One region of the Streptomyces sp. NPDC016640 genome, then DNA from elsewhere that is predicted to be linked to it. Evidence: riboswitches for the same ligand, from Rfam matches in the RefSeq annotation. Region 1 holds a riboswitch; the other holds the start of a gene.

Evidence for each region. A riboswitch is a leader RNA that binds a small molecule or an ion and turns the genes downstream of it on or off. The one in region 1 is predicted to bind S-adenosylmethionine.
Region 2: it holds a riboswitch for S-adenosylmethionine, as region 1 does, so the genes downstream of both, thrC (threonine synthase) here and ACF07S_RS13075 (aminotransferase class V-fold PLP-dependent enzyme) in region 1, are expected to answer to the same signal.

The regions. Positions count from the first base shown of each region.
Region 1 is NZ_JBIBRG010000005.1:218,553-223,195, reverse strand. It holds gene ACF07S_RS13085 (cytochrome bc complex cytochrome b subunit) at 1-1,195, shown strand, start outside; gene trpD (anthranilate phosphoribosyltransferase) at 1,348-2,412, shown strand; SAM riboswitch class IV at 2,487-2,605, shown strand; gene ACF07S_RS13075 (aminotransferase class V-fold PLP-dependent enzyme) at 2,785-4,167, shown strand; partial or broken gene ACF07S_RS13070 (ATP-binding protein) at 4,291-4,464, opposite strand; partial or broken gene ACF07S_RS13065 (small secreted hydrophilic protein) at 4,449-4,621, opposite strand.
Region 2 is NZ_JBIBRG010000003.1:384,994-389,636, forward strand. It holds gene ACF07S_RS08630 (MoaD/ThiS family protein) at 301-576, opposite strand; gene thrC (threonine synthase) at 573-1,871, opposite strand; SAM riboswitch class I at 1,890-2,037, opposite strand; gene ACF07S_RS08640 (glucosyl-3-phosphoglycerate synthase) at 2,175-3,146, shown strand; gene ACF07S_RS08645 (trehalose-6-phosphate synthase) at 3,208-4,623, shown strand.

The DNA of each region.
Region 1 (4,643 bases):
CAACTGGCTGTTCGGCTTCCTGCTGTTCGTCCTGGGCATGTTCACCGGCTTCACCGGTTACTCGCTCCCGGACGACCTGCTCTCCGGCACCGGTATCCGCTTCATGGAGGGCGCGATCCTGTCCGTGCCGATCGTCGGCACGTACCTGTCGTTCTTCCTCTTCGGCGGCGAGTTCCCCGGCGACGACTTCGTGGCCCGGTTCTTCTCGATCCACGTCCTGCTGCTGCCGGGCATCATGCTCGGCCTCGTGGTGGCGCACCTGATCCTGGTCTTCTACCACAAGCACACGCAGTTCGCGGGCCCCGGCAAGAACAACGACAATGTCGTCGGCATGCCGCTGCTGCCGGTCTACATGGCCAAGGCCGGAGGCTTCTTCTTCCTGGTCTTCGGTGTGCTCGCGGCCGTCTCGGCGATCGCCACGATCAACCCGATCTGGGCACTCGGCCCGTACCGGCCGGACATGGTCTCCACCGGCGCCCAGCCCGACTGGTACATGGGCTTCTCCGAGGGTCTGATCCGTGTGATGCCGGGCTGGGAGATCAACTTCTGGGGTCACACGCTCGTCCTGGGCGTGTTCATCCCGCTGCTGATCTTCCCGCTGGTCCTGGTGTCGATCGCGGTCTACCCGTTCATCGAGTCCTGGGTCACCGGCGACAAGCGCGAGCACCACATCCTGGACCGCCCGCGCAACGCCCCGACCCGCACCGCGTTCGGCGTCGCGTGGATCACGCTGTACGTCGTGCTCCTCATCGGTGGTGGCAACGACCTGTTCGCCACCCACTTCCACCTGTCGATCAACGCCATCACCTGGTTCGTGCGGGTCGCGTTCTTCGTCGCGCCGGTCCTGGCGTTCATCGTCACCAAGCGGATCTGCCTCGGCCTGCAGCGCCGGGACAGGGACAAGGTGCTGCACGGCCGCGAGTCGGGCATCATCAAGCGCCTGCCGCACGGTGAGTTCATCGAGGTCCACGAGCCGCTCAGCCAGGAGCAGCTGCACACCCTCACCGCGCACGAGCAGTACAAGCCGGTCGAGATCGGCCCGACGGTCGACGAGAACGGTGTCCGGCGCAAGGTCGGCGCGACGGAGAAGCTGCGCGCCAGGCTGAGCAAGGGGTACTACGGCGAGGACGCGCAGGTCGCGAAGCCGACCGTCGAGGAGTACAAGGAGATCACCAGCGGCCACGGCCACCACTGATCACCGGTTCGCCTCACCCGAGTCGCCACACGACGGCGAAGGGCCCCCGTCCGTTCCGCGGACGGGGGCCCTTCGCCGTCCCCGGACCTGGATAGGGTGGGTGCGGGACCCCCGCGGTCCCGGAACTCCTCTACGACGATCAGGAGCGGCCGATGAGCGCTGTGACCCCCGCTGGAGGCGACACCGCGGCGGGCCGCTCCTGGCCCGCCCTGCTGAACGGACTGCTGGACGGACGGAACCTGTCCGCCGACGACACCGCCTGGGCGATGGACCTGATCATGCGCGGCGAGGCGAGTGACGCGCAGATCGCCGGGTTCGCGGTGTCCCTGCGGGCCAAGGGCGAGACCGTCGAGGAGATCACCGGCTGCGTCCGTGCGCTGTACGACCACGCCCATGTGATCGAGGTGCCGGGAGACACCGTCGACATCGTCGGCACCGGCGGGGACGGCGCGAAGACGGTGAACATCTCCACGATGTCCTCGATCGTCGTGGCCGGCACCGGCGCGAAGGTCGTCAAGCACGGCAACCGGGCGGCGTCCTCGGCATCCGGTGCCTCCGACGTCCTGGAGAAGCTCGGCGTCAACCTGGAGCTGACCCCGCGGCGGGTGGCCGAGGTCGCCGAGGAGGCCGGGATCACCTTCTGCTTCGCGGTGAAGTTCCACCCGGCGCTGCGCCACGTGGCCGCCGCCCGGGGACAGCTGGGCATCCGTACGGTGTTCAACTTCCTCGGTCCGCTGGCCAACCCGGCACGGGTCAAGGCCCAGGCGGTCGGGGTCGCCGACCCGCGGATGGCCCCGATCATGGCCGGTGTGTTCGCCGCACGCGGCCACTCCTCACTGGTGTTCCGCGGCGACGACGGCCTGGACGAGCTGACCACCACCGCCACCTCGCGGGTGTGGGTGGTCCGGGACGGCGAGGTCACCGAGGAGGCCTTCGACCCGCGCGACGCCGGTCTCGACCTGGTGCCCGTGGAAGCGCTGCGCGGCGCGGACGCCTCGTACAACGCCGAGGTCGCCCGGCGGCTGCTGGACGGCGAGCGCGGCCCCGTACGGGACGCGGTGCTGCTGAACTCGGCGGCGGCGCTGGTCGCCCTGGAGCCGGGCCCCGGAACCCTCACCGAGCAGATCCGTGCAGGGATGGCGCGGGCGGCCGAGGCGATCGACTCGGGGGCCGCCGGGCGGGTCCTGGAGCGCTGGGTGGCCGTCAGCAACGCGTAGCGGCCCGACGGCGGACGTCCCGCGATCCGGACCCGGGTTGCGGGACTCGATCACTTCACGTACGTTCCTCTCCAGGTCATGAGTGACAGCCATCAGGCCCCGGCCGGCTGTCCGGCAACCCTCCGTCCGTGGCGGGGTGCCCCGGGTGAAGACCAGGCCGATGGGCAGCAGGGCGCGTCGGCAAGCGCGGACCCCTCGCACGCTGTGAACAGCGTGGGGCCAGGGGTCCTGGTCGTCGAGGAGCCTTCCGTGAGCAAGCGAATGCGCTAGGGCCGCAGAGCCCCGCCTCCGCACACCCCCTTTCTCTTCCCCCCGTGCTCGAGCGATGTGTGCTCGCGCGGCGGTTCCGCCTGCCTCACCGGGAGTTGCGCCATGTCCGTCTCCACCGCTGCCGTCGGCCAGTCCGTCTGTTCCCCGCTGCCCGTTCTGGGCCGGGACGTCACCGTCCCCCTCGTCACGGGCGGCGAGGTCGCCTACGCCGCGCTCGACTACGCCGCCAGCGCGCCCGCGCTCCAGCGCGTCTGGGACGACGTGGCCGCGTACGCGCCGTACTACGGCAGCGTCCACCGCGGCGCCGGGTACCTCTCCCAGCTCTCCACCGACCTGTTCGAGAACGCCCGCCGCACCGTCGCCGAGTTCCTCGACTGCCGCACCGGCGACCAGGTGGTGTTCACCCGGTCCACCACCGACTCCCTCAACCTGCTCGCCGCCGCGCTCCCCGACGGCTGCGAGGTCTTCGTCTTCGAGACCGAGCACCACGCCTCCCTGCTGCCCTGGGGGTCCGCCCGCGGCACGCGCCTCACCTGCCTCGACGCCCCGAGCAGCCCGCGGCAGGCCGTGGAGACCCTGGAGCGCGCCCTCGCCGGCCGTGACCCCCGCGGGCCCGCCCTGGTCTGCGTCACCGGCGCATCCAACGTCACCGGCGAGCTGTGGCCCGTACGGGAACTGGCCGCCGCCGCGCACGCGCACGGTGCCCGGATCGTGCTGGACGCCGCCCAGCTCGCCCCGCACCACCCGGTGAGCCTCCGCGACCTGGACGTCGACTGGGTCGCGTTCTCCGGGCACAAGCTGTACGCCCCCTTCGGCTCCGGTGTGCTGGCCGGCCGCGCCGACTGGCTGCGGCAGGCCGAGCCCTACCTCGCGGGCGGCGGCGCCAGCCGCAAGGTCACCCGCCGCGCGGACGGGGGAGTGGACGTGGAGTGGCACGACGGCGCCGCCCGCCACGAGGCCGGATCCCCCAACGTCATCGGCGCCTACGCCATCGCCTCCGCCTGCAAGGCGCTCACCGAGGCCGGTTTCGAGGCGCTGCTCGCCCATGAGGAGCGGCTGATCCGCACGGTGCGCGACGGGCTCGCGGACGTTCCCCAGGTGCGGTTCCTGTCCCTGTTCGGGGACGACGCCCCGCGCGTCGGCGTGCTCTCCTTCGTCGTCGAGGGCTGGAACAGCTCCCACTTCGCCGCCGCGCTGTCCGCCGAGTACGGCATCGGCGTACGGGACGGGCTGTTCTGCGCGCACCCGCTGGTGCGCACGCTGCTCGGCGGTGACCCGCAGGCCCAGGGCGAGTGCGGCGCCCCCGAGGCGGCGCCCGGGGAGAAGTCCCTCAACGCCATCCGGGTCAGCTTCGGCGCGGGCACGCCGGACGAGCACGTGGAGCGGTTCGTGCGGGCGGTGCGGGAACTGGTGCGGGACGGGGCGCGCTGGAGCTACCGCACGGTGGACGGCCGCTGCGTGCCGAATCCCTCCGCCCGGGCGTGACGGTGCCGGTCCGCCGGGTGCGGCGGCGAGCGCCGAGGCCGTGCCCTCACCGCCGTCGACCAGCGGGATCCGGTCGAGCTCGGCGTCCGATGCGTTCCTCGCCCTCGACGATCAGAATCCGGTTCATGTGCGCGTCTCCTCCCGCGATCGGTCCAGCGTCAGTACGAAGGTGGCGCCGCCGCCCTCGGTGTCGTACAGGCGGACCAGGCCGCCGTGGCCCTCCGCGATCGCCCTGACGATCGACAGGCCGAGTCCGGCGCCCGAGCCGCGCGCGCCACGCCGGGCGGTGCCGCGCCTGCCGTGGACGTCGGGGTGGGCGAGCCGCTGTCCAGTTCGACGCGCGGCGGCACCTCGGGGGCGCGGGACTGTCGGCGAGCGCGAAGCTGGTCGCGGCGGCGCCCAGCGGGATCAGTACGACGGCGGCCAGGGCCGCCATCCGGCGAGTGAGGACCATGGACCCGATCCTGCGCGCCGGA
Region 2 (4,643 bases), on a different contig from region 1:
CGTCTGCAACAGGTCAATCGGGCGAGAAATCTGGACGACGCCGGTCCGGAATCTGGCCAGAATTCATCCGAATTCAGGGCAAGTCGGGCCAGGCAAAAGGGAAACATGCCGCGAATGGGGCCCACACTTTGGCTGCATCCAGTCGGGCGTGCAGCGGGGATCCGGGGTTTTCGATCTCCGGATCGGGAGCGCGTTCCCCGATTCTACCGCGCTCAATCCAATGGAATTGCCCCCTCCGTTTCTCTTACGGAGGGGGCGACGTTCCGAACGCTCGGTAACCGTCATTACCAAAGGTAATGATCAGCCGCCGGCGACCGCCGGGATGATGGAGACGCCCGCACCGTCCGGGGTGGCCGTCTTGAGGCCCTGCTCGAAGCGGACGTCGTCGTCGTTGACGTAGACGTTGACGAACCGGCGCAGCTTGCCCTGGTCGTCCAGGACCCGGGCGGCGATCCCGGCGTGGTTCCTCTCCAGGTCGGCGATGACCTCGCCGAGGTCGGCCCCCTGGGCACTGACCTCGGCCTGCCCACCGGTGTAGGTGCGCAGGATGGTCGGGATGCGGACGGTCACGCTCATGCGAGGCCTGCCTCTCGGAACGACTCCAGGTTGGGGCGGATGGTGGTGGTGAGCCCGGTGCCGGCCACCGCGTCGAGCGTCTTCAGGCCGTCACCGGTGTTGAGCACGACGGTGGTCAGGGCCGGGTCGAGTACGCCGTCGTCGATGAGCTTCCTGGTGACGCCGACCGTCACGCCGCCCGCCGTCTCCGCGAAGATCCCCTCCGTCCGGGCCAGCAGCCTGATCGCCTCGACGATCTGCTCGTCCGTCACGTCCTCCACCGCGCCACCGGTACGCCGCGCGATGTCCAGCACGTACGGCCCGTCCGCCGGGTTGCCGATGGCGAGCGACTTGGCGATGGTGTCCGGCTTCTGCGGGCGCACGACGTCGTGGCCGGCCTTGTAGGCCGTGGACACCGGGGAGCAGCCCTCGGCCTGCGCACCGAAGATCCGGTACGGCTTGTCCTCGACCAGACCGAGCCCGATCAGCTCCTGCAGCCCCTTGTCGATCTTCGTGAGCTGCGAGCCGGAGGCGATCGGGACCACGATCTGGTCGGGGAGCCGCCAGCCGAGCTGCTCGCAGATCTCGTACGCGAGGGTCTTGGACCCCTCCGCGTAGTACGGCCGCAGGTTGACGTTGACGAAGCCCCAGCCCTCGCCGGCCGGGTCGCCGATCAGCTCCGAGCAGAAGCGGTTCACGTCGTCGTAGTTGCCCTCGATGCCGACGAGCTCACCGCCGTAGACGGCGGCCATGACGACCTTGCCCTGCTCCAGGTCGTGCGGGATGAACACGCAGGAGCGGAAGCCGGCCCGGGCCGCCGCGGCGCCCACGGCGCCGGCCAGGTTGCCGGTGGAGGAGCAGGACAGGGTGGTGAAGCCGAAGGCGCGGGCGGCCTCGATGGCCTGGGCGACGACGCGGTCCTTGAAGGAGTGCGTCGGGTTGCCGGAGTCGTCCTTCACGAACAGCTTGCCGGGGTCGACGCCCAGCTCGCGCGCGAGGTTGTCGGCCTGGACGAGCTTGGTCCAGCCGGGGTTGATGTTCGGCTTGGTCGCCACGTCCGCCGGGACGGGCAGCAGGGGCGCGTAGCGCCAGATGTTCGCGGGTCCCGCCTCGATCCGCTCGCGGAGTTCCTCGGTGCCGTACGCGGAGAAGTCGTAGGCGATCTCCAGCGGGCCGAAACACTCCTCGCAGGCGAAGACGGGGCCGAGCGGGACGCGGTGACCGCATTCGCGGCATGAGAGCGCGGCGGCCGGGCCCAGGTCCACGGAGCTGCCGGGAGCGGAATCGGTGGTGCTTGCAACTGTCTGCACAGCCATGTGAGGCGAGGCCCTTTCTCCTCATCTTCCTCACGACGCATCTCGCCGTGAGACGGATTTGGCACCTTCCCGAGCCGGGAGCCTCGCCACGTCCGCGTGACGGGAACCGACTGGAGGGTTGCCGGGGCTTCATCGGGCCGTGTCCCTCTGCCCCTCTGGATGAGCGGTGTTCAGTTATCCGCGCGGTGACCCCGGCGTGCGGTGGTCGTCGGCGTTGTTCAAGACTGTAACCGAAGGCCCGCATGGTTGAGATAGTCGTCCGAACCGCGAGATGGATCACAGGTCAGTGAGGAGCCGGGAAGCGTGCTGGAAGAAGTCGAGCGCTGGCTGGCCGACCGCTCCTGGTCGGTGGCCGACCGCCCGCTCCACCGGGTCCTGGCCGCCAAGCGGGCCACGGGCCGGACGGTGAGCGTGGTGCTGCCCGCACTCAACGAGGAGGCGACGGTCGGCGAGATCGTGTCGGCCATCCGGAACGACCTGGTGCTCCGGGCCCCGCTGGTCGACGAGATCGTGGTGGTCGACTCGGGCTCCACCGACCGCACGGCCGAGCGGGCCGCGGCGGCGGGCGCGACCGTGGTGTCCCGGGACGCGATACTGCCGCGGGTCCCGGCGGTGCCCGGCAAGGGCGAGGTGCTGTGGCGGTCCCTGCTCGCCACCCGCGGCGACATCGTCTGCTTCGTCGACGCGGACCTGCGGGAGTTCTCCTCCGACTTCGTCTCCGGCATCGTCGGCCCGCTGCTCACCGAGCCGGACGTCCACCTGGTCAAGGCCATGTACGACCGTCCGCTCACGCTGCCCGACGGACGCGCCGCCGGCCCGGCGGCCACCGGCCAGGGCGGCCGGGTCACGGAACTGGTGGCCCGCCCGCTGCTGAACATGCACTGGCCCCGGCTGGCCGGTTTCGTCCAGCCGCTCGGCGGCGAGTACGCGGCCCGCCGCACCCTGCTGGAACGGCTTCCCTTCCCCGTCGGCTACGGCGTCGAGCTCGGCATGCTGGTCGACGCCCTGCACCTGGTGGGCCTGGACGCCCTGGCCCAGGTCGACGTCGGCGTCCGCAAGCACCGCCACCAGGACGACCAGGCCCTCGGCCGCATGGCCGCCGCGATCTACCGCACCGCCCAGCTCCGCCTGGCCCGCGGCCATCTGATCCGGCCGTCCCTCACCCAGTTCGAGCGCACGGGCGGCACCTTCGCCCCCCGCACCTTCTCCGTCGACACCGAGGAACGCCCCCCGATGACGGAGATCGCGGAGTACCGGGCCCGCAGGGTGGCCTGACCCCTCGCACCGGGCCGGCGGCGACGTTTGAGTGCCCGGGGGCCGGGCTAGGTTGAGGCGTATGTCTTCTACGTTCGGTGCTGCTCAGGTGCTGGTCGCCTCCAACCGGGGGCCGGTCTCGTACGAGGTGGGTGAGGACGGTTCGCTGCGGGCCAGGCGGGGCGGCGGCGGACTCGTCTCGGGGCTGTCGGCGATCGGGCCGGACGCGGGGGCGCTGTGGGTGTGCTCGGCGCTGTCCGACGGCGACCGCGAGGCCGTGCGGCGCGGGGTCGGCGAGGACGGCGTGCGGATGCTGGACGTGCCCGCGGACGTGCACGCGGACGCGTACAACGGGATCGCCAACTCGGTGCTGTGGTTCGTGCACCACATGCTCTACCAGACGCCGCTGGAGCCGGTCTTCGACGCGGGGTTCCGCCGGCAGTGGGCGTCGTACGAGGCCTACAACCGCGCGTTCGCCGAGGCGCTGGCCGAGGAGGCGGCGCGGGGGGCCGCCGTGGTCGTGCAGGACTACCACCTGACGCTGGTCCCCGGCATGCTCCGCGAACTCCGCCCGGACCTGCGCATCGGTCACTTCTCGCACACGCCCTGGGCGCCGCCGGAGTACTTCCGGATGCTGCCCGACGACATCGCGGAACAGGTGCTGCGCGGGATGCTGGGCGCCGACCGGCTCGGCTTCCTCACCCACCGCTGGGCGGATGCGTTCACCGCGTGCTGCGAGCGGTACACCGGCGGGCTCGGGGAGACCCGGATCGGGGTGCACGGCCTCGGGGCCGACGCCGACTTCCTGCGCGCCCGGTCCCACGAGGCGGACGTCGAGGAGCGGATCGCCGCGCTGCGGGAGGAGATCGGCACGGCTCCCGACGGCGGGGCGCGCCGCACGGTCGTCCGGGTCGACCGCACCGAGCTGTCGAAGAACATCGTGCGCGGTCTGCTGGCGTACCGGCAGCTCCTCGAGGACCGCCCCGAGTGGCGCGAACGCGTCGTGCACGTCGCCTTCGCCTACCCCTCCCGGCAGGACCTCGCCGTGTACCGCGACTACACCGCCGAGGTGCGGCGGGTGGCGGAGGAGATCAACGAGCGGTACGGGACGCCGGACTGGCGGCCGGTCGTGCTGCACGTCAAGGACGACTTCGCGCGCTCGCTGGCCGCCTACCGGCTGGCGGACGTGGCCCTGGTCAACCCGATCCGCGACGGCATGAACCTGGTGGCCAAGGAGGTGCCGGTCGTCTCCGACGCGGGCTGCGCCCTGGTCCTGTCGCGGGAGGCCGGTGCCCACGAGGAACTGGGCGAGGACGCGATCACGGTCAACCCCTACGACGTCTCCGGCACCGCCCGCGCCCTCCACGAGGCCCTGTCCATGCGCCCGGCGGAGCGCACCGAGCGGAGCAAGCGCCTGGCCGCGGCGGCGACCGCGCTCCCGCCGGCCCGGTGGTTCCTGGACCAGCTGAACGCGCTGCGGGACGGCGTCCCCGGCTGACCGGTGGGCGGGTGTGGCCG